Regions from separate parts of the Mesorhizobium sp. M4B.F.Ca.ET.017.02.2.1 genome, predicted to be linked through region 1. Evidence: predicted binding sites of a transcription regulator. Region 1 holds the regulator's gene; each other region holds the start of a gene.
What was found. Region 1 encodes PhoB, which activates phosphate uptake and scavenging genes when phosphate is short. Its sites were predicted from a motif close to TGTCATNNANCTGTCAT; they were not measured.
Positions count from the first base shown of each region.

Region 2: a site for PhoB is predicted at 5,321-5,337, ahead of EN738_RS25870 (esterase-like activity of phytase family protein). Genes of this name have one in related genera too.
Region 3: a site for PhoB is predicted at 5,873-5,889, ahead of phnC (phosphonate ABC transporter ATP-binding protein). Genes of this name have one in related genera too.

Region 1 covers NZ_RZOF01000023.1:26,815-34,020, forward strand. The annotation lists gene EN738_RS05325 (substrate-binding domain-containing protein) at 1-20, shown strand, start outside; gene pstC (phosphate ABC transporter permease subunit PstC) at 162-1,622, shown strand; gene pstA (phosphate ABC transporter permease PstA) at 1,619-2,935, shown strand; gene pstB (phosphate ABC transporter ATP-binding protein PstB) at 2,951-3,775, shown strand; gene phoU (phosphate signaling complex protein PhoU) at 3,799-4,506, shown strand; gene phoB (phosphate regulon transcriptional regulator PhoB) at 4,526-5,215, shown strand; gene EN738_RS05355 (ROK family protein) at 5,219-6,463, opposite strand; partial or broken gene xylF (D-xylose ABC transporter substrate-binding protein) at 6,729-7,206, shown strand, end outside.
Region 2 covers NZ_RZOF01000279.1:1,151-8,356, forward strand. The annotation lists gene EN738_RS25855 (MFS transporter) at 1-1,206, shown strand, start outside; gene EN738_RS25860 (MATE family efflux transporter) at 1,210-2,682, opposite strand; gene EN738_RS25865 (L,D-transpeptidase) at 2,915-3,706, shown strand; gene EN738_RS25870 (esterase-like activity of phytase family protein) at 3,766-5,232, opposite strand; gene EN738_RS25875 (hypothetical protein) at 5,444-5,758, shown strand; gene EN738_RS25880 (LacI family DNA-binding transcriptional regulator) at 5,786-6,811, opposite strand; partial or broken gene EN738_RS25885 (Gfo/Idh/MocA family oxidoreductase) at 7,008-7,206, shown strand, end outside.
Region 3 covers NZ_RZOF01000088.1:3,156-10,361, reverse strand. The annotation lists gene EN738_RS13475 (Gfo/Idh/MocA family oxidoreductase) at 1-236, shown strand, start outside; gene EN738_RS13470 (sugar phosphate isomerase/epimerase) at 402-1,253, shown strand; gene phnE (phosphonate ABC transporter, permease protein PhnE) at 1,497-2,861, opposite strand; gene phnE (phosphonate ABC transporter, permease protein PhnE) at 2,863-3,816, opposite strand; gene phnD (phosphonate ABC transporter substrate-binding protein) at 3,874-4,782, opposite strand; gene phnC (phosphonate ABC transporter ATP-binding protein) at 4,945-5,802, opposite strand; gene EN738_RS13445 (DUF1868 domain-containing protein) at 5,926-6,636, opposite strand; gene EN738_RS13440 (DapH/DapD/GlmU-related protein) at 7,039-7,206, opposite strand, start outside.

The DNA.
Region 1 (7,206 bases):
CCGCCGGAAAGACCATGTAATCAAGCTTAGGGCCGGGGCGCGGGATTACCTGCGCCCCGGCCTCTTCGCCCGCCGCAGTGGCGGTGGCGACCGGAGCGTGATCCCGAAATGGGACCGGACAAGATCATGCTCGAACGAGGGATTTCCCCTGGGGTGGGTTCATGTCGTCCATGCTCGTACTTGCCATAGTCGCCGCCATCGGCGTGGTCGCATTCTTCATTGGCCGCCAACGGGCCGTGGCGCAGGACAATGGTTCGGTGAAGCCGCATTCGCGCGCCCATTATCACGGCTGGTGGGCCTTCCTGCTCGCCGTGCTGCCGGCCCTCCTGCTGCTTGCCGTCTGGAACATCGGTTCCTCCGTCTATCTCGAGCGCCACATCCACGCCGCCTTGCCCGAGCGCACCGCCGACAGCGCGGTCGCCAGCGAGGCGCTCGATGTCAGCCTGGTGAAGAGCCTCGCCAAGGGGCTGCGCCAGCTCGATGCAAACACCCAGCTTCCCGCCAGTTTCGCCGAATTGCAGCCGCTGCTCGCCGCCAAGGGCGTGGCGCTGGCGACGGACACCCAGGACTACATGATCCCGATCGCCGTCGAGGCGAATGCGGTGCAGGACCGGCTCGGCCTGGTCGGCGCCGTCGTCACGCTCGTGCTGTCGATCGCCGGCGCCTTTTACGCGCTCCGGCAAGTCGCGCCGCGAGCGCGCGCCAGGAACAATGTCGAGCGGCTGATGCTGTGGGGGCTGCTGGCGGCCTCAACCATCGCCATCCTGACCACGGTCGGCATCGTGCTTTCGATGCTGTTCCAGACGATCCAGTTCTTCGACAGCGTTTCGCCGGCGAGCTTCTTCTTCGGCACCGTCTGGGATCCGCGCTTCGCCGCGGCCGGCTCGGGCGGCAGCCAGGGCCAGTTCGGCCTGATCCCGCTCCTGTCCGGCACGCTCTACATCGCCTTCGTCGCCCTGCTGGTGGCGGTTCCGGTCGGTTTGATGTCGGCCGTCTACATGGCCGAATACGCCTCGCCCAAGGTGCGCTCGGTGGTGAAGCCCGCGCTCGAGCTGCTGGCCGGCATCCCGACCATCGTCTACGGCATTTTCGCCGTCGTCACGCTGGGGCCGTTCCTGCGCGATCTCTCGGCGGCGCTGACGGGCGGTTCGCCCTTCATCCAGGGCCAGAGCATCTTCACCGCCGGCCTGGTCATGGGCGTCATGCTGATCCCGGTCGTATCCTCCCTGTCGGACGACATCATCACCGCGGTGCCGCGCGCCATGCGCGACGGCTCGCTCGGCCTCGGCGCGACGCGCTCGGAGACGATCAAGCGGGTGATCCTGCCGGCCGCGCTGCCCGGTATCGTCGGCGCCATCCTGCTGACCGCCTCGCGCGCCATCGGCGAAACCATGATCGTGGTGCTCGCGGCCGGCGTCGCCGCCAATCTCACCGCCAATCCGTTCGAGGCGATGACCACCATCACCGTCAAGATCGTCAACCAGCTGACCGGCGACCTCGAATTCAATTCGCCGCAGACGCTGGTCGCCTTCGCGCTCGGCATTACGCTGTTCGCGCTGACGCTGGTGATGAACATCGTCGCCCTCTACATCGTGCGCAAATACCGGGAGCAGTACGAATGACCGATATCCCGCTGGATACGATGGTCCGGGCCGCGGCTCCTGCGCGCCGCGACATCGGCCTCAAGGCCCGCTACGCCGCCGAACGCCGGTTCCGCATCTATGGCGTGCTGGCGATCTCGGTTGGCCTCGCCTTCCTCGCCATCATGCTGATCACCATCGTCTCGAAGGGCTACACCGCCTTCTGGCAGACGACGGTGACGCTGCCGATCAATTTCGACGAGAAGATCATCGATCCTTCCAACAAGCGCGCCACCGATCCGGACGTGCTGATCAAGGCGAACTATCCCAAGCTGGCCGACAAGGCGCTGATGGCCAAGCTCGGCATCGATCCCGCCAACAAGCCGATGGCGCTGAAGCTGAAGGGCTTCCTGTCGGAGGGCGCGCGCGTGCAATTGCGCGACATCGTCGTCGCCGATCCGTCGGTCATCGGCACCACGCGCAACGTCGACATCCTCGCCGCGGCCAATCTCGATTCCGCCTTCAAGGGCCAGATCGACCTCAACGTCGAGGAAGCGCGCCGCAAGGTCTCGGACCAGCAGATCGCCTGGATGAACCAGCTCAAGGGCGACGGCACCATGGCCGAGCATTTCAACAAGGGCCTGTTCACCTATGGCGCCTCCAGCCGTCCGGAAACGTCGGGCATGGGCGTGGCCATCATCGGCTCCTTCTACATGATGGTGATCGTGCTGCTTCTGGCGCTGCCGATCGGCGTCGCCGCCTCCATCTACCTGGAGGAATTCGCCAAGAAGAACCGCTTCACCGACCTGATCGAAGTCAACATCAACAATCTGGCGGCGGTACCGTCGATCGTCTTCGGCCTGCTCGGCCTTGCCGTGTTCATCAATTTCCTCGGCATGCCGCGCTCGGCCGCCTTTGTCGGCGGCCTGGTGCTGACGCTGATGACGCTGCCGACGATCATCATCGCCACCCGCGCGGCGCTTGCCGCAGTGCCGCCGTCGATCCGCTCGGCGGCGCTCGGTCTCGGCGCCTCCAAGATGCAGATGGTGTTCCAGCACATCCTGCCGCTTGCCGCCCCCGGCATCCTCACCGGCACCATCATCGGCCTGGCGCGCGCACTCGGCGAGACCGCGCCGCTGCTCCTGATCGGCATGGTCGCCTTCGTCGCCGACTATCCAAAGACGCCATTCGATCCGGCGACAGCGCTGCCGGTGCAGATCTACATGTGGGCCAACGAGGCAGAGCGCGCCTTCGTCGAGCGCATGTCGGGCGCGATCATCATCCTGCTCGTCTTCCTCATGGCCATGAACATCACGGCGATCGTGCTCAGGCGCCGCTTCGAACGGCGCTGGTAAAAGAAGGCATCTGGTATGAACATCATGACCGAACAGTCTCTTGAAAACGCAGTGGGCGACAAAATGAACGCCAAGTCGAACGAAGTGATCAAGATGCGCGGCGACAAGGTCGGCGTGTTCTATGGCGAGAAGCAGGCGCTGTTCGACGTCAATCTCGACGTCCGCCTCAACCAGGTGACGGCGTTGATCGGTCCTTCGGGCTGCGGCAAGTCGACCTTCCTGCGCTGCCTCAACCGCATGAACGACACCATCGATTCGGCGCGGGTGACCGGCAAGATCACGCTGGACCAGGAGGACATCTACGACAAGAGCATCGACGTCGTCGAGCTCAGGGCCCGGGTCGGCATGGTGTTCCAGAAGCCGAACCCGTTCCCGAAGTCGATCTACGAGAATGTCGCCTACGGCCCGCGCATCCATGGGCTGGCCAAGCGCAAGGCCGACATGGACCAGATCGTCGAATCCAGCCTGAAGAAGGCGGCGATCTGGAACGAGGTGAAGGACCGCCTGCACGAGCCCGGCACCGGCCTATCCGGCGGCCAGCAGCAGCGCCTGTGCATCGCCCGCGCCATCGCCGTCTCGCCGGAGGTGATCCTGATGGACGAGCCGTGCTCGGCGCTTGACCCGATCGCCACCGCCCGCGTCGAGGAGCTGATCGACGAGCTGCGCCAGAACTACACGATCGTCATCGTCACCCATTCGATGCAGCAGGCGGCGCGCGTGTCGCAGCGCACGGCGATGTTCCACCTCGGCTACCTGGTCGAGGAGGGCGCCACCGACAAGATGTTCACCAACCCCGACGACAAGCGCACCCAGGACTACATCACCGGCCGGTTCGGCTGATTTCCAAGCACGAGGACAGGATCATGGGTGAACATCATACGGTTGCGTCTTTCGACGAGGATCTCGGCGCCATCAGCAAGCTGATCTCCGACATGGGCGATCTCGCCCGCTCGATGGTCGCCGGCTCGACGCGGGCGCTGCTCAATTCCGACAACGCCCTGGCGCAGCGCGTGGTGTCCGACGACGCCATCATGGACGCGCGCCAGCGCGAACTCGACGACCGCGCCATCACACTGATCGCCAAGCGGCAGCCGATGGCCAACGATCTGCGCGCCGTGGTCGGCTCGATCCGCATGGCGGGCGACCTCGAACGCATCGGCGACCTCGCCAAGAACATCGCCAAGCGCGTCGGCACCGTCGGTCTCAGCGTCACGCCGCGCGACCTTTCGCATTCCATCGACGGCATGGCGCAGCTGGTGCTGATCCAGGTGCAGGGGGTCATCGAGGAGTATGCCGCCGCTGATGCCGCGGCGCTTGCCAAGCTCCGCAACGACGACGAGCGCATCGACGTTAAATACACCTCGGTGTTCCGCGAACTTTTGACCTACATGATGGAAGATCCGCGCAACATCACCGCTTGCACGCATCTGTTGTTCTGCGCCAAGAATCTGGAGCGCATCGGCGACCATGTCACCAACATCGCCGAGAACGCCTACTACGTGCTGACCGGCCAGCAACTGCCCGCCAATCGTCCGAAGCTGGACGAGACGGCGATGTCGGCGCCGGCCTGAGAAGAAGGGTGACGGGCCGATGATCGCGCCACGCATCATGGTGGTGGAGGACGAGGAGCCGCTGGGGGTGCTGCTCCGCTACAATCTTGAATCGGAAGGCTACCAGGTCGAGGTGGTGACACGCGGCGACGAGGCCGAAATCCGGCTGCAGGAAAACGTGCCCGACCTCCTGGTGCTCGACTGGATGGTGCCGGCGGTTTCCGGCATCGAGCTCTGCCGGCGCCTCAGGATGCGGCCGGAGACCGAGCGGCTGCCGATCATCATGCTGACGGCGCGCGGCGAGGAAAGCGACCGGGTGCGCGGCCTCTCCACCGGCGCCGACGACTATCTGGTCAAGCCGTTCTCGACGCCGGAGTTCATGGCGCGCGTCAAGGCGCTGCTGCGCCGCGCCAAGCCGGAAGTCCTGTCCAGCATGCTGAAGGTCGGCGACATCGTGCTCGATCGCGAGTCGCACCGGGTGTACCGCAAGAAGAGCGAAATCCGGCTCGGACCGACCGAGTTCCGCCTGCTCGAATTCATGATGCGGCATCCCGGCCGGGTGTTCTCGCGCAGCCAGCTGCTCGACAATGTCTGGGGCGAGACGATCTACATCGACGAGCGCACGGTCGACGTGCATGTCGGCCGCCTGCGCAAGGCGGTCAACAATGGCCGCATGCCTGACGTCATCCGCACCATCCGGGGCGCGGGCTACGCGATCAGGGAAGATTGACGCTCAGGCCACGTTCTTCCCGGTGGCGCCGCCTTTCACCTGCACGCCCGGCGCGAAAATCTCCTGGTCGACGAAGGTCAGTGCGCGCATGGCGCAGCCTTCGCGGATGAGCGGCAATTCGTTCGGCTCGGTGTCGAAGGAGATCGACTTCGAATGCTGGCCGCCGGCGGTCTGGGCGATCGCCTCGCGCAGCGCCGGCTCGATCAGATCGAAGGCGGCGGCGCTGACGCCGACCATGGCGACGGGAGCTGGATCGATCAGCGCGAACAGGCTGCCGAGGCCGAAGCCGAGCGCCTCGCCGGCCTTGCGGTAGGCCTGGCGCTCCGGGCCGTCGCCGGCGCGCGCCCTGGCGGCGAGCGAGCGCATGTCGGCGTCGCTGACATCGACCGGCTCGGCGTCCTCGCCCATCTGCTTGGCATTGCGCCAGATCGCATAGTTGCCGGCATAGGCCTCGACGCAGCCGCGCCGGCCGCAGCGGCAGAGCGCGCCGCCCGGCCGGTGGATCATGTGGCCGAATTCGCCGCCGGAGGAATGGGTGCCGGTGAACAGCTCTCCCTTCAGCACCAGCCCCATGCCGATGCCGTGCGAGAGCAGGATGGCAATGAAGTCGTCGCGGTACCGCTCGGGATCGCGCCACTGCAAGGCCACCGCCATCATGTTGCAGTCATTCTCCATGGTGGCCGGAACGCCAAATTCGGCTTCCAGAATGTCGGCGAAGGCGATGTCGGTCTGCGGCGTGATCGGCGACCACAACATGGCGCGGGCATGGGTGTCGGTGATGCCCTGGATGCCCATGGCGATGCGGGCGACGCCGCGGACGTCGAGGTCGGGATCCTCGAAACGGCGCCGGACGATGGCCACGCATTCGCCGATCAGCTCGTCGCGCGGCATGATCGCCGTGTCGAGGCGGCGCTGCTCCTCGGCAATGACCTGCCCGGCATAGTCGATGACAGCGACGGAAAGGAAGTTCAGCGACAGGACCACCGTCATCACCGCCGTGGCTTCCGGATTGAGGGCAAGCCCGACCTGCGGCCGGCCGCGCTTCAGCGAAACAGCCTCGTTTGGCTTGCTCTCGGTCAGAATGCCTTCCTGGATCAGGTCGGACGAGATCGCCGAGATGGTCGAATGGCTGAGGCCGGTGGTGGCGGCGATCTCGGTACGCGACGGCTGGCCGGCGCGGCGCACGGCCGAAATAACCATCGCCCGGTTGCGTCGGCGCAGATCGTCGTGGCGGATTCCAACCGACATGCTTTGCCTTCCTCCCGGTCGTCGCGGCCGTTTTTGATTTCGAAGGCCGTCGGCGACACCGTATGAATAGTGGCAGAAGCGGGCCAGCCTGTCATTTATTTATTCCGGAGCTCGAAAAAAATTCGCCGAGGCCTCGGAATCGATGAGAATCGTTGTTGACAGCGCTCCGGCGTTGGATCATATTTTTTTCGAGGCTCGAAAAAAAGCCTCGATGCCGGCCTCAGGGCCAGTCTGGGTCGCGCCGCAATGGCGCAGGGAGGATATCATGAAGAAATTCGCAACCGCCATGCTGGCGGGTGTCGCCTTGTCGTTGACGCTCGCGTCGGTCGCCGAGGCGAAGGACAAGGTGATCGGCGTTTCCTGGTCGAACTTCCAGGAAGAGCGCTGGAAGACCGATGAAGCGGCGATGAAGAAGGCCATCGAGGCGGCCGGCGACAAGTATATTTCCGCCGACGCGCAGTCCAATCCGGGCAAGCAGTTGACCGACGTCGAAAGCCTGATCTCGCAGGGCGCCAATGCCCTGATCGTGCTGGCGCAGGACGCTTCGGCCGTCGGGCCGGCGGTGCAAAAGGCGCTGGACGAAGGCATTCCGGTCGTCGGCTACGACCGGCTGATCGAGAACAAGGACGTCTTCTACCTGACCTTCGACAACAAGGAAGTCGGCCGCATGCAGGCCCGCGAAGTGTTCAAGGTCAAGCCGGAAGGCAACTATGTCTTCATCAAGGGTTCGGGCGCCGATCCGA
Region 2 (7,206 bases), on a different contig from region 1:
ACGACCTACGCTCAAGCCATTACGCGCGACAATGAACTCGGCGGCGGCGCCGCGACCGCCGCCGTCGCTGCCATGATCGCGGCGCTGTTTGCCGGCAGCACGGTGCTGACGCCGCTCTACATCATCTACAAACAGGCCTTCGGCTTCTCCCAGCTGACGTTGACGCTGGTCTATGCCGTCTATGTCGTCGGCAATCTGGCGGCACTGCTGGTGTTCGGACGGCTGTCGGATGCCATTGGCCGCCGTCCGGCCACCCTGGCGGCGATGGCGACCGCTCTTGTCAGCGCGCTGGTCTTCCTGTTCGCCGAGAATGTCGCCTGGCTCGATATCGCCCGCATCCTGAGCGGTCTTGGCATCGGCGTCGGCGCGGGAACAGGCACCGCTTGGCTCGCCGAGCTGATCGACAGTGAGGACAAATCGCGCGCCGCAACCATCGCCACCAGCACCAATTTCGTCGGCCTCGGCCTCGGCGCACTGGTGTCGGGGGTGCTTGCCGAATACGCGCCCTGGCCGCTCAGGCTGACATTCGCCCTCTATCTGGCGCTGCTTGCCCTGGTCACGCTCTTGATCTGGCGCACGCGGGAAACCGTGATGCGGCCAGGGCGGCTCTCGGATGTCTCGATGCGGCCACGGCTGTCGGTGCCCGCCGACATCCGCGCGGCCTTCGTGGCGCCGGCGGTGACCGGCTTCGGGGCCATGGCGCTTGTCGGCTTCTATGCTGCGCTGGCGCCGAGCATCCTGGCCCAGCAGCTGCATGTCACGAACCACGCCGAGGCCGGCGCGCTGTTCTTCGAGCTGTCGATGGTGGCGGCCGCGACCATCCTGCTGACGCTGCGGCTGTCCAGCCGCATCACCATGCTGGCGGCGCTGGCGCTGATGATCCCGACCGTGGCGCTGGTCGTTGCCGCGCAAGTCTATGCGTCCATGGCAATCATGATCGCCGCAACCGGCTTGTGTGGCGTGGCGGCGGCGCTCGGCTATCGCGGCGGCCTGCAGGTGGTGAACCAGATCGCGCCGGACGACCGGCGCGCCGAAGTTGTGTCGGCCTTCTTCATCTGCTGCTTCTGCGGCAACGCGCTGCCGGTCATCGGCATCGGCATCCTGTCGAACTGGACGAGCGCGACGGCAGCAACCTTGGCCTTTGCCGGGATGATCACGGTCTTTGCGCTGGTGGCGCTGGGGTTCGGCGCGAGATACGCGCGCTAGGGTTCAGCCGTCCGGCGTCTCGGGCGCCATGTTCGCGCGCTGGCGCGGCACGCCGAGACCGGTGTCCGGCGGTTCGCCGGCGGCCGGCCTGCCCTCGATCATGTGCAGGGTGCGCCAGCCGCCGAAACGGTAGTAGCCGGCGGCCAGCGCCAGTGAAGTGATCGAGCCGGCCGGAAAGCTCCACCAGAGCGCCTCCTCGCCGATCACGCTCCGGAAGAAATAGGCAAAGCCGGTGCGCACGATCAGCACCGAGATCACCAGGATGATCAGCGGCGGCATCACCGCGCCGGTTGCGCGCACGGTGGCAAACAGCACGATGGTGACGCCGAACAGGATGAACGACCAGGACGCGACATTGTTGATGTGGGCGGCGATGTCGATGGCCGCGCTGTCGGTGCTGAGGAACAGGCTGAGGATCGAACGGTCGAAGAAAAACAGCAGGAAGACCAGCGCGCCGGTCAGCACCAGGTTGAAGCCGACGCCCGAAGCCGCGACCTTGCCGATGCGGTCCCAGCGCCCGGCGCCGACATTCTGCGCGGCCATCGAGGAGACGGCCGCGCCGATGGCGAGCGCCGGCATCTGGATATAGGTCCAGAGCTGCGCGGCGATGCCGTAGGCGGCGGCGACCTGCGACCCGTAGGAATTGACGATGCCCATGACCGTCAACGCCGCGGCGGAAATCACGATCATCTGCAGGCCCATCGGCACGCCCTTGAAGACGACGATCCTGAGCAGCGCCGGATCGGGCCGCAGCAGGGCGAGGTTGGCGCCGGCGAGCCTCAGCGGATGCTTGCGGGCATAGAGCACGATCAGGATGGCGATCACGCTCACCGTCTGGCCGATCAGCGTGGCGGTTGCGGATCCGGCGATGCCGAGCTCCGGGAGCGGCCCGAGGCCGCGGATCAGCAGCGGGTTGAGCACGATGTCGAGGACGACCGCCAGCGCCATGAAGACGAACGGCGTGCGCGAATCGCCGGCGCCGCGCAGCACCGTCATGACGAAGGACAACAGGTTCATCATCGGCACAGCGGCGAAGATGATGCGCAAGTAGGAGCGCGCCAGCGGCAGCGCGTCGGCCGGCGTGCCCAGCGTGTTGAGGATGGCGTCGACCCAGATCCAGCCGCAGACGGCGAACACCACCGAGACGAGGAAGAAGAAGGTGGCGCTGGTGCCGACGATGCGCCGCGCCTCCGGCAGGTCGCGGGCGCCGACCGACTGCGCGACCAGGATGGTGGCGGCCATGCCGATGCCGAACACCGTGCCGAGGATCAGGAACAGCACCAGATTGGCGTTGGAGGTCGCGGTCAGCGCCGCCTCGCCGAGGAAGCGGCCGACCCATACCGCATTGATCGAGCCGTTGAGCGACTGCAGCACGTTGGAGCCGAGCACCGGCAAAGCGAACAGCAGCAGCGTGCGCGGGATCGGGCCGCTGGTGAGGTCGCCGGTGCGCCGGCGGGCAGGCGTCTTGTCGTCCATGGTGGGCTGCTCAGCGCTGGTCTTTGGGTGCGGTCGGCGATGATCGCCGATTTGAGGGGACAGGTCGATGCGAAGCCGGAAAATTCCGCCTGAGCGAAAATCGATTCACACTTTCGGCATCATGCTCTGGCGTGCCTTGATCCAGTCATGTTCTCAAAGCGTGCGGAATGGGCTATTGATCCCGGGTGCGTGGGGCCGCACTCCTTAGATCTTATTGATAGCCGGGGGGATGATGTCCGATAGTTCGCTGTTTTTTGAGCGCCTGAACCGGCGCGCGTTTCTCGGTGCGTCCGCTGTGGGAGCAGCCTCCGTGGCTCTTTCGGCCTGCACCACTACCGACGTGGCGCCACCGGCGGCAGCGCCGCCGCCGCCAAGCGATTCGGCTTTCGGCGCTGCCGAGAGCATGTATGCGGCACGCGTCGACGAGGGCTATCAGCTGCCGGCAATCCCGGTGGACAAGCTCGATCCGAAGTTCGTGCGCCAGATCGTGCCCGACCCGACAGGGGAAAAACCCGGCACGATCGTCGTCGATACCTCCGAGCATTTCCTCTATCTGGTGCGCGACGGCGGCGAGGCCATCCGCTATGGCGTCAGCCTCGGCAAGGCCGGTTTCGGATGGACCGGCAGCGCCGTCGTTCAGGCGCGTAAGAAGTGGCCGGTCTGGACGCCGCCGCCGGAAATGATCCAGCGCCGGCCTGAACTGGCGAAATACAAGGACGGCATGCCGCCCAGTCCGCAGAGCCCGCTCGGCGCCCGCGCGCTCTATCTCTTCCGCGACGGTAAGGACACGATGTACCGGCTGCACGGCACGCCGGAGTGGGATTCCATCGGCAAGAACGCTTCGTCCGGCTGCGTGCGCTTCATGAACCAGGACATCATCGACCTCTACGGCCGCGTCAATGGCGTCGCGCAGGTCTTCGTGCGCCCGAACCTGTCGCCCGCCGGCAAGCTCACGGCGGTGTCGAACAGGACCGCCGAGCCGATCGATGCCGGCGTGCCGAGGGACGCGGAGATCTTGAAGTAGATCGTCGACAAATGGCCTGAAGGCGGACGCGCCCGGCGCGTCCGCCTTTCTGTCGTTAGCTAGTTCGTGGCGAGGTTCGACAGCGTCACTTGATAGACCAGGAACATGGTGTCGACATCGGCGCCGTCCCCGGCCTTGTAGGACGCGCCGACCTGGAAGCCGTCCTGGGTCAGGAAATCGTTGTCGTTGGCGACGAACAGGAAGTAGTCGTCGGGCAGCTTGGGATCGAGCACGCTGACCAGCGACATCGCTTCCCACTTCTCCGAGAGATTGTCCTTGTCGTTCGGCTTACCATTGTGCAGACCGAAGCGGCCAAGCTGGGCCCTGTCGTTGATGTCGATGAACGGCGTGACCTTGGCCGGGGCAACCGACGCATCGAGCACGCCCTTCGGCGCCAGCGGCTTGTCGGCGGCGTCGAACGGGCCGCCGGCGATGTCGGTCGCGCCGGACAGGTCGACGATGTTGATCTTGCGATAGAGCGACTCTTCGCCCTTCACACCCTGGCCGTTGCCGCTGTCGCGCGTCAGCATCAGGAAGCTCGTGTTGGAGAGCGCGACGATCTCACTCTGCGCCGCCACCTTGGTCTTGCCCTTGGCGTCCTTGAACACCGGCAACGGCACGACATATTCATGCGCCAGCTTGAGATGGGCGAGGTCGGATGCGTCATAGACCAGCGCCCTGGTGTTCTGGCGCGTCGAGCCGGAATCGCCGCCATCCTGGCGCGGCGCCGACTGCAGCACGGCGATCAGGAACTTGCCGTCCGGCGTCAGCGACATGCCTTCCAGGCCCTGGTTGTTCTGGCGGCCGGTCTCGGGATCCTTCGGATCGGGCTCGGCGGCGCCCGGGCCCGGATTGTCGGAGGCGAAGTTCGGCTTGCCGTGGCGCATTGGCACCAGGGCCGCCGGCGGCTGGGTGGCCGACATCAGGCGGCCCTCGGCCGAGAAGCGATAGATGTTAGGGCCGTACTCGTCGGAGATGAACATGCTGCCGTCCGGCAGGCGCACGATGGCTTCGTCATCCAGCGCCAGCTTGCCATTGTCGGCCTGCGGCAGGATCGGCATGTCGCCGGCGGCGGGGCGGACGCCGTTCAGCGGGTCGAGGCCGGTGGCGTCAACGCCCTTGTCGTCGGTGAGCAGCAGGGTGTCGGCGAGCGTCGCATTGACGCCCGACTGTTCCTGGCCGGCTGCGGGCGCGGCGCCCGGAGGGGTCGGGGCAAGCTCGATCGAAACGGTGTTGAGGCGGGCCCGATAGTCGGTGGTGCCGACGACGTTGTAGCCACGATCCGGCAGCAGCCAGAGCGAGCCCTTGTAGGCGTTGCCGTCACGCGCCCAGCCCTTGGTGTCGATCGCCATGCCGGAACCGGAGCCGAAGGTCTCGCCGAACTTGTCCTTCTGGTTGGCGGGGATGCGGCCGACGCCGACCAGGCCCTTGTTGACATAGGCGACGCCATCGGCGAGCGCCGGGGTGAGGGCTGTGAACAGCGCAAGTGCCGCGCCAAGTGCAACGGTCCGGTTGAGATGTTTCATGGATATCCCCTTGTGACAGAGCATGCCGGAGCGGGTGTCGCATCGACATGCCGCCGGCACCTTCCGCCAAGCGGTCTAGGACTCGAACATGATACCTGCGTGACAGGCCGCGCCGGCGCGTGCCCCGGAACCATTTTCCAATCGCAACCGTTGCAGGCGAGCCCAGGCATCGCCTGCGATGGTCGGTCGAGCCATGGGCTCAGGAGGACATATGGGTTTCGATCAGTATCACGAGCCGGCGGAGGAATTGACGCAGAAGGTGCGGACATTTGCCCGCATGATCACTTCGCTGATCGAGGAGGCGGAGGCGATCAGCTGGTACGAGCAGCGCATGTCGGTGGAAAAGGACGCGCAGGCGCGCGCCATCATGAAAAATGCGCAAGGCGAGGAGTTCAAGCATTTCGGCATGAATCTCGAATTCCTGCTGCGTCAGAAGAAGGACTGGCGGGCAGAGCTGAAGGAAATCCTGTTCACGACCGGCGACATCGTAAAGGCTGGCGAGAAGGGCGAGGAGAAAGTGGACTGAGGTCGATGCGGCTACCCTCGGCGACTATCAGTCGCTCTCTCGCGCGATCAGTTCCAGCGGCCAGACCTCGCGCATGATGCGCGTGCCTTCCGGACCGGCGAAGGCGGGGAGCGATGCAAGCAGCATCTCGGCCAACCGCCGGCCCATGGGCTGCAGCGCCGGGCGGAAGGCGGTCAGCGCCGGCGAGAAATAGCGGCAGAGCGGCGTGTCGACGATGACCGTCACGGCGATGTCGTGGCCGGGCCGGATGCCCATCTCGGCCAGCGCCTTGCAGCCGCCGAGCGCCATAGCGTCGTTGTTGTAGATGATCGCCGTAGGCCGGTCCTTGGAGAGCATCACGCGCGGTGTCACCTGGTAGCCGCCGCCCTCGTTGATGAAGCCGTCGGCGATCAGGCCGGGATCGACCTCGATGCCGTGCCGCCTCAAGGCCTTGCGGTAGCCGTCGAGGAACAGGTAGCCGAAATTGAGATTGAGGGCAGGGCGGACCGCGGCGATGCGGCGGTGGCCGCGCGCCACCAGCCGGTCGACGGCGTCGCTGCCGGCCTTCTCGAAATCGAGGTCGAGGGAAGGGTAGGACTTGCCGCCGGAACGGCTGCGGCCGAGCGTGGCGAAGGGGAAGCCTCTCTCGGTCAGATAGTCGATGCGTTCGTCCTCGCGCCGCGTCCAGGCCAGCACCACGGCGTCGGCGCGGCGCGTCTCGACGACGCGGCGCAGGCGCTCCTGCTGGTAGTCGCCCGGCGCGCCCATGACCACGATCAGGTCGAGGCCGCTTTCGGCGAGCCTGCCCTGCAGGCCGGTGAGGAAGGGAATGAAGAAGGGCTCGCCATATTGCTGGTCGCCCGGATGCGGCTGCAGCATGAAGGCGATCGAGTGGGTGGCGCCTTGCCGGAGGCTGCGGCCGGACTGGTTGGGTGCGTAGTTGAGCTGCTTGGCGGCTTCCAGCACGCGCTGGCGTGTGTCGGCATTGACATCGGCGCGGCCGTTCAGCGCCCGCGACACGGTGCCGATCGAAATGTTCAGGTGACGCGCAAGGTCGTGGATGCTGGACGCCAAGGACGGTTCTCCCCCTGCCTTGGCTAGCACTGGCTGCCGCTCAGGCCAAGGCTTTGGGATGATTTTCGCAAACAGCCGATTGACATTCTACGCTATCGGGTGTGTTCTCGTAAACGTTTACGGAAAAACGTTTACGGTGACGCCGTGGATGCCGTGACGATCGGCCTGGAGGGGTCGAGCGGAGGAGGAGCGCTGGATGAAGGTCGTCCTGGCCGGCTGCGGAGCCATGAGCAAGCAGTGGCTCGATGCCGCGAGGCAGATCGACGGGCTGACGATTGCCGGCCTGGTCGACCTCGACGCCGAACGGGCGCAGGCGAGAGCGCGCGAATACGGGCTTGCCGGGGCCGACATCGGCACCAGCCTCGATGCCGTTCTCGACCAAACCAAGCCTGACG
Region 3 (7,206 bases), on a different contig from region 1:
TGCCGTCCGCCGGGCGTGTGACCCGTGTTCCCTCGGGCCATCCGGAAGGCTATTTGGAAGGTTTCGCCAACATCTATCAGGAGGCCGCCCGCGCCATCCGCGCGGCGCGCAGGAAGGGCGGCAAGCCGGCAAAGGATGTCGTCTTCCCGACGATTGCCGACGGCGTTGAAGGCATGGCCTTCATCGAGGCCTGCGTGAAGTCGTCGAAGAAGAATGGGGCGTGGACGAAGCTCTAGGGGTGTCGATATTCAGGCGAGGCCGGTCTGCGAACGGCGGCTTCCTGCGCTTCCGGTGCTCGCGTACTTAAGTGCGCTCCGCTCCGGTTCTCGGAAGCCACCGTTCTCGACTCGGCCTGACCTGAATCTCATCCCCCCTTGATCGAAGGTGATGGGGAGGGGTCGATGAAAATCGGCATGTGCATGTTCCTGTGGACGACCAGCGTCTCGAAGAAGCATGAAGCGCTGCTGAGAGACATCAAGGCGACCGGCTTCGACGGCGTCGAAATCCCGGTGTTTTCCGGCGCGCCCGACGACTACAAGAAACTTGGCGAGCTGCTCGATCGCATCGGCCTGGAGCGCACCGCGGTCTCGGCCATGGGCGATCCGGCGATGAACCTGATCTCGGCGGACGCCGCGACGCGCAAGACCGGCATCGACTACATGAAATGGGCGATCGACTGCAGCGCCGCACTTGGCGCGAACAGGCTGAGCGGCCCGCTGCATTCGACGCTCGGCGCCTTTTCCGGCAGCGGCCCGACGGCCGCCGAGAAGAAGCGCTCGATCGCTTCGCAGCGCGCCATCGGCGACCATGCCGGCAAGACGGGGGTGACGATCGGGTTGGAGGCGCTCAACCGCTTCGAATGCTATCTCTTCAACACGATGGACGATTTATCCGAGCATATCGACGTGATCGACCGGCCGCACATCAAGGCGATGTACGACACGTTCCACGCCAACATCGAGGAAGCCGATCCGATCGGCGCCTATACGCGCAATCGCCGGAATGTCGTCCACATCCACATTTCAGAGAATGATCGCGGGGTGCCGGGCCGGGGCAATATTCCCTGGAAGGAGACGTTCTCGGCCATCCGCAAGAGCGGTTACGACGACTGGCTGACCATCGAATCCTTCGGGCGTTCGCTGAAGGATCTGGCTGCGGCGACCAAGGTTTGGCGGGATTTTGCCGAGAGCCCGGAGGCTGTGTATCGGGAGGGGTACAAGCATATCAGGGATGGGTGGAAGAAGGCGGCTTAGGGCCTGCGCTTGGTCAATTTTCTACTGCGTTCGCAGCGGTTGCTGGGTGGTTCCCCCACTCCGTCTCGGCTTCGCCGAGCCACCTCTCCCCCCTCCGGAGGGAGAGGAAGGGAGCCCGGGCTGCTAAGTTCTGGCCTTTCCTCTCCCCGTCGATCGGGGGAGAGGTGTCGAGCGCAGCTCGACGGAGTGGGGGTCGACCCTTGGCGCGGCACTTTACGATACCCGCACTTAGGGGTCACAAAATTAGCCCCGCTCGGCCTGCAGTTGGTTGTAGTCATGCAGCGTGCGGCTGAGCCTCCGACGCAGGAAGTTCGAGATGTTGTCGAAGATGAAGACGACGGCCAGCGTCAGCAGCACCATGTAGAAGACGTTGGCCCAGTTGGAATTGGTGCGCATCGCTTCCCAGAGCTTCAGGCCTATGCCGCCGGCGCCGACGGCGCCGATGATGGTGGCGCCTCTGGTGTTGGATTCCCACTGGTAGAGCGTCTGACTGATGATGACCGGCACCACTTCCGGCAGCACGCCGTAGCGCTGCACCAGCAAGCCATTGGCGCCGGTCGACTGCACGCCTTCGCGCGGCTTGTCGTCGATGTTCTCCAGCGCCTCGGAATAGGTTTTGCCCAATGTGCCGATCTCGGTGAAGAAGATCGCGGCACTTCCCGCCAACGGGCCGGGTCCGAAGGCGCGGGTGAAGAACAGCGCCCAGATCAGCATGTCGACCGAGCGCATGAAATCGAAGAAGCGTTTCAGCACCTGGCTGAGCAGCCCGCTCGGCGTGATGTTGCGGGCGGCGAAGAAGGCGAGCGGGAAGGCGACGATGCCGCCGAGCAGCGTGCCGAGGAAGGCCATGACGATGGTCTGCAAGAGCTTCGTCCAGACATCGCCATGCTGCCATTGGGCGTTGTTCCAGATGTTGTCGGCGGCAAGCGCGATGTTCGATGTTCCAGGCTTGAGCTCTGGGCCGGAAACCAGCAGCGAGACCACTTCGCCGGCCGGCTTGCCGAAGAAGGGCGAGCGCGTGTCGAAGACGAAATTCGCCCAGCCGAGGAAGCGCTTGCGCGCCTTGACGCGGTCGACGGTGACGCGCACCTCGCCGACGAAGCCCATTTTGGCGACAATTTCGTCGTCATGCGCGGTGATCCAGTCGGGCACCGGGCCCGAGATCACCGGCTTGCCGCCGGTCAGCGACACGGGCACCGTCTGGCCGTTGGCAACAATCACGGCTTTGGTCTTGTCAAAGGTGACGGATTTGGCCGGTCCGTCGATCAGCACGGTGAAGGTGCCGTCCGGGTTCCTGATCACCCAGTCAGGATTGGGGTTCTCGCCCAGCGCCGAGAAGCGCGGATATTTCGGCGTGATCTCCGGCTGGTCGAGGCGAAACTCCGGCTGCAAATCGTAGCTGATCCATTGCGCCAGGAAGAGCGGCAGGCGCTCCCAATAGGAGTCGCGCAGCACCTGCGGCATGCTGAAGAACCACAAGGCATAGGCGAGATAGAGGATGGTCCCCGCGATGAGGAACAGCGGGCCGAAACGCTTGTAGAGCGGCCGGCGGAAGACGTGCGGGTAGCGTTCCTCGATCGACAGGATGTCGTCGGCGGTTATGGCCATATCAGGCGCTCATCAGAAAGGCCTGCTCGCCGACGAGCTTGCGGCGCAGCCAGGCGGAGAACTGGTCGACGATGAAGATGGTGGTGAACAAGAGCAGCACTAGCGCCAGCGTTTTGGCGCCGAAGCCGCGCGAGATGGAGAGCTTCAGCTCCTCGCCGATGCCGCCGCCGCCGACCGCGCCCATGATCGTCGAGATGCGCACGTTGATCTCGATCCTGAGCAGCGTGTAGGACATGAAATTGGGCAGCACCTGCGGCAGGGCGGCGAAGCGGATGCGCTCGAACCAGTTGGCGCCGACCGCCCGCAAGCCCTCCTCGGCGCGCATGTCGATGTTCTCGTTGATCTCGTAGAACAGCTTGCCCAGCGCGCCGATCGAATGCAGGCCGATGGCGATGATGGCGGCGACCGGGCCGATCGAGACGATGGCCGCGAACAGGCCGGCAATGACGATCTCGGGGAAGGCGCGCAGCAGTTCCATGAAGCGCTTGACGACGAGCCTGAGCGCCGGGCTCGGCGTCAGGTTGCGCGCGGCGATGAAGGAGAAGGGCACGGCGAAGACGAAGCCGACGAAGGTCGAGACCAGCGCCACGTTGACCGTGGTCAGCATCAGCTCGAAATATTCGGGGATGTAGAATCCGCCCCAGACAGGGACGCGGCCGAGCGGGAAGTTGAATTCCTGGGTGCCGGTGTCATGCGGCGAGGCGACGTCGAACAGGGCGCGCCAGACGTCGTTCCAGTCCTTGGGAATCAGCCAGCTCAGGAAGTCCAGTATGTGCGGCAGCCGGTCGAGGAAATGGCCGGCATTGGCCTCGTCGGCGAACCACATGGTCGCGCACATGGCGACAAAAAGCAGGCCGACACCGAGGCCGGTGTAAAGCCGGCGCAAGGACGTCTGGCGCCGCCAGGCATCGGCCGCCAGGCGCGTCGCGTCAGAGTGGATTGTCGCTGAGGTCATGATCGGGAGATGCAAAAGGGGCGGCGTTTTTTGGCGCCGCCCCTTTTCCTGATGCCGTCAGCCGCCGATGGCGGCTTTGCGGGCTTCGACGATGACGTTGTAGAAGTCCGGCTTGACCGGAACGTAGCCGGTGAAGTCGCCGCCCTCGACGCCCTCGAAGCAGGGCTTGTCCTTCGTCGGCAGCGCGGTGAAGAACGCGGTCAGCTTGGCCTTCATGTCGTCGCCGAGCGCGGTGCGCACGACCAGCGGGCCGTTCGGGATCAGGCCGGAGCGCCAGACCTCGACGAAGTCGTTCGGGTCGACGGCGCCCTTGGCGACTTCCTTGTGGAAGGTGCCGGAGGTGTAGCCGTTCTTGAAATCGCCGATGCCGGAGGAATCGTCCACCGCGACGTCGACCTTGCCGTCGCGGACGGCGAGAACGTTGTTCTCGTGGCCGCCATTGAACTGGGTCGAGGCGAAGAAGGCTTCGTTCGACTGGCCGGTGTCCTTAGGGATCTGGGTCAGCGGGATCAGGTAGCCGGAGGTCGAGTCCGGATCGGCATAGCCGAGCTTCTTGCCCTTGGCCGACTTGATGTCGGTGATCCCCGACGACTTCAACGCCAGGCCGATCGAATAATAGCCGGTGGCGCCGTCGGTCTGCTGGGTGGTGAGGATCGGGGTGACCGCCTTCGGGTCCTTGATGTAGACGCTGGCATAGCCGGAAGCGCCGAGCTCGGCGAAGTCGAGCGTGCCGCCGAGCAGGCCCTGGATGACGCCGTCATAGTCGGCGGCCGGGAACAGCGAGACCTTCTCGAAGCCGAATTCGGCCTTCAAATGGTCGGCCAGGCACTGGTAGTTGCGCAGCCGGTCCGTCTCGTTCTCGCCACCGAGGATGCCGACGCGGAATTCCTTGACGTCGGCGGCATGAGCGGCGCTCGTCGCGATGGCGAGCAGTGATACGGCGCCAAAAACCATCTTCCTAAACATTTGGATCTCTCTCCTGTTGTTCCGGCCTCGCGCCGGCGACGTTCGAATTTTGACAGCTGCCTTTGACGCGGGCGGGCGATCCGGGTTGCTCGTTTGCTTGGCCATGATCCTTGCCGAACCGGTTGCCGCTCTTCGTCAGCGTGGACGGTTCGAAAGCATCGACTAGTAGCCGGGGAATGCGGGCTCGAGCGGTCCGGCGGATGCGGTGATCTTCGGCTTGAAGGTGACGCTGGTCGACGTGATGGCCTCGGAGATATCGGCGCCATTCGCATCCGCGCCATAGACGAGGCGCACGGCGTCGCGGTCGAGATCCTCGGGCGCGCCATCGAACACGACCTTGCCGGCGGCCATCCCGATGATGCGGTTGCAATAGGCCCGCGCCGTGTCCAGCGTGTGCAGATTGGTGATGACGGTGATGCCTTCGCGTAGGTTGATGTCCTGCAGCGAGTCCATCACCACCTTGGCGTTGAGCGGGTCGAGCGAGGCGATCGGCTCGTCGGCGAGCAGCACCCTCGGCTGTTGCATCATGGCGCGCGCGATCGCCACGCGCTGCTGCTGGCCGCCGGACAGCGTGCCAGCCGGCTGCAGCGCGGTGCGGGCGATGTCGAGGCGTTCAAGCGCCGCAACCGCCTCGGCGCATTCGGTGCGCGAGAAAATGCCGAACAGATTGGACAGCGTCGAGCGGTGGTTTAGCCGGCCAAGCAGCACGTTGGTCAGCACGTCGAGGCGCGGCACCAGGTTGAACTGCTGGAAGATCATGGCGCAGTCGCGCTGCCAGCGCCTAAGCGGCGAGCCCTGCAGCGCCGAGACTTCGGCGCCGTCAAAAAAAATCGACCCCTGGCTGGGGTCGATGAGACGGTTGATCATGCGCAGAAGCGTCGACTTGCCGGCGCCGGAACGGCCGATGATGCCGACCATCTGGCCCTGCGGGATCGACAGGTCGACGGCGCTGACGGCGGTGTTCTTGCCGAATCGTCGGCTGACACCGCGGATTTCGAGCGTGGCAGAGGCTGCTGACATGGGGCTAGGCTCCAGTCCAGTCGGTTACAGGGTCTGTTAACCTTGGCTAGCGCAGCCCCATGAACCTGCGGTGTCGGATTGATGTCAGTTTTGTTACCGCCCACAGCTGCGCGGTAGCAGTCATCAGCCGAGGACCAGGAGCTCCTCGAAATGCTCCATGTCACGGAAGCTGCAAAAGGCCGCCGGGTGGAGTTCGATGACCGGCGCCTCGCGGTCGAGGAAGGACAGGCAGTCATCGAACAGATCCTGCCACGCCGCCGCCCGCTCGTCGGCAAGGCGGCGGATCTGGTAGGCGAAGGTGATGTGGAAGACGTAGGTGTCATGGTCGGGATGGCGATAGCCGAAGGGCACCGACAGCGCGTCGCGCCAGGCCTGGAGGATGCGCCGGTCTTCCTCCGAGGCGCCGGCGACGGTGAGGCCGTTCGGGGTGATACCGATGGCCTTGACCCTGAACGCGCCGCTCCCCGCGAAGCCCTTCAGGCGCTCCAGATAAAGGCGGGTCATGTCGTCGATGCTGGTGTCGAGCGGCACATCCCGAGGCCAATAGGGGAGCCGGCGGCGGCGCTCGATGATGCCCTGGAACAGCGTCATATGCAGGCTGGAGACCGGGGTGAAGACAAGCCGGTCGGCGTCGGGCATGGCGCGCATGCGCTCGCGCACTGCGACTACAGCGGCTTCGGAGGGTGAGCCGGCTACGAGATGGGAGACAACGGTGTTGCCAGGCTCGAACAGGAAATTGCCCGCCGTGTCGTAGCGGGTGCCGAGATGCACCGGCGGCGCGGGGTTGGTGCCTTCGAAGAAGCCGGCGAGCGAGGGTCTGGCTTTGTCGAGCATGGCGATCTCCCTGGCGAGATCGCCTCTTGTCCGACTCGTATGTCAAAGATGTGAATCTAGGGGCGTCGTCCTGGGCATAGGTATCGAAGCTAGCGGTCTCACTAGCAGTTGAGGCAGTTCTACCGGGAGATGGGCGCCAACACGAAGAGAATTAGCACCCCTACCGCTGCCAGGCCCAAGCCCAAGATGGTCAAGACAATGGACGAGACTCGGTCGGACCGACTCCAGCGGTTTACCTGGCTCCGAACGACCCAAATCCCCAATACAACCAGCGCCAACCCAATGCACGCCGGTATAAACAGTATAGCCACGAAATGATCTCCTTCCACACGACTGGCCCTAGGAGATGTTTGATATAGCGAGATTAAATTACTGTACGACCACACCACGTTCCCGTGAATGTCAACCATACCTCTCCAGGAAAGCCTCTGCCGAAAGCGCGCGGAAATCGTCGAGCGACGCGCGCAACCGGGCATGGTCCCAGTCCCACCAGGCGAGCGCCTGGTAGCGTTCGGCGGTGCGGCGGTCGAAGCGTTCGCGGATCGGCTTCGCCGGCACGCCGCCGACGAT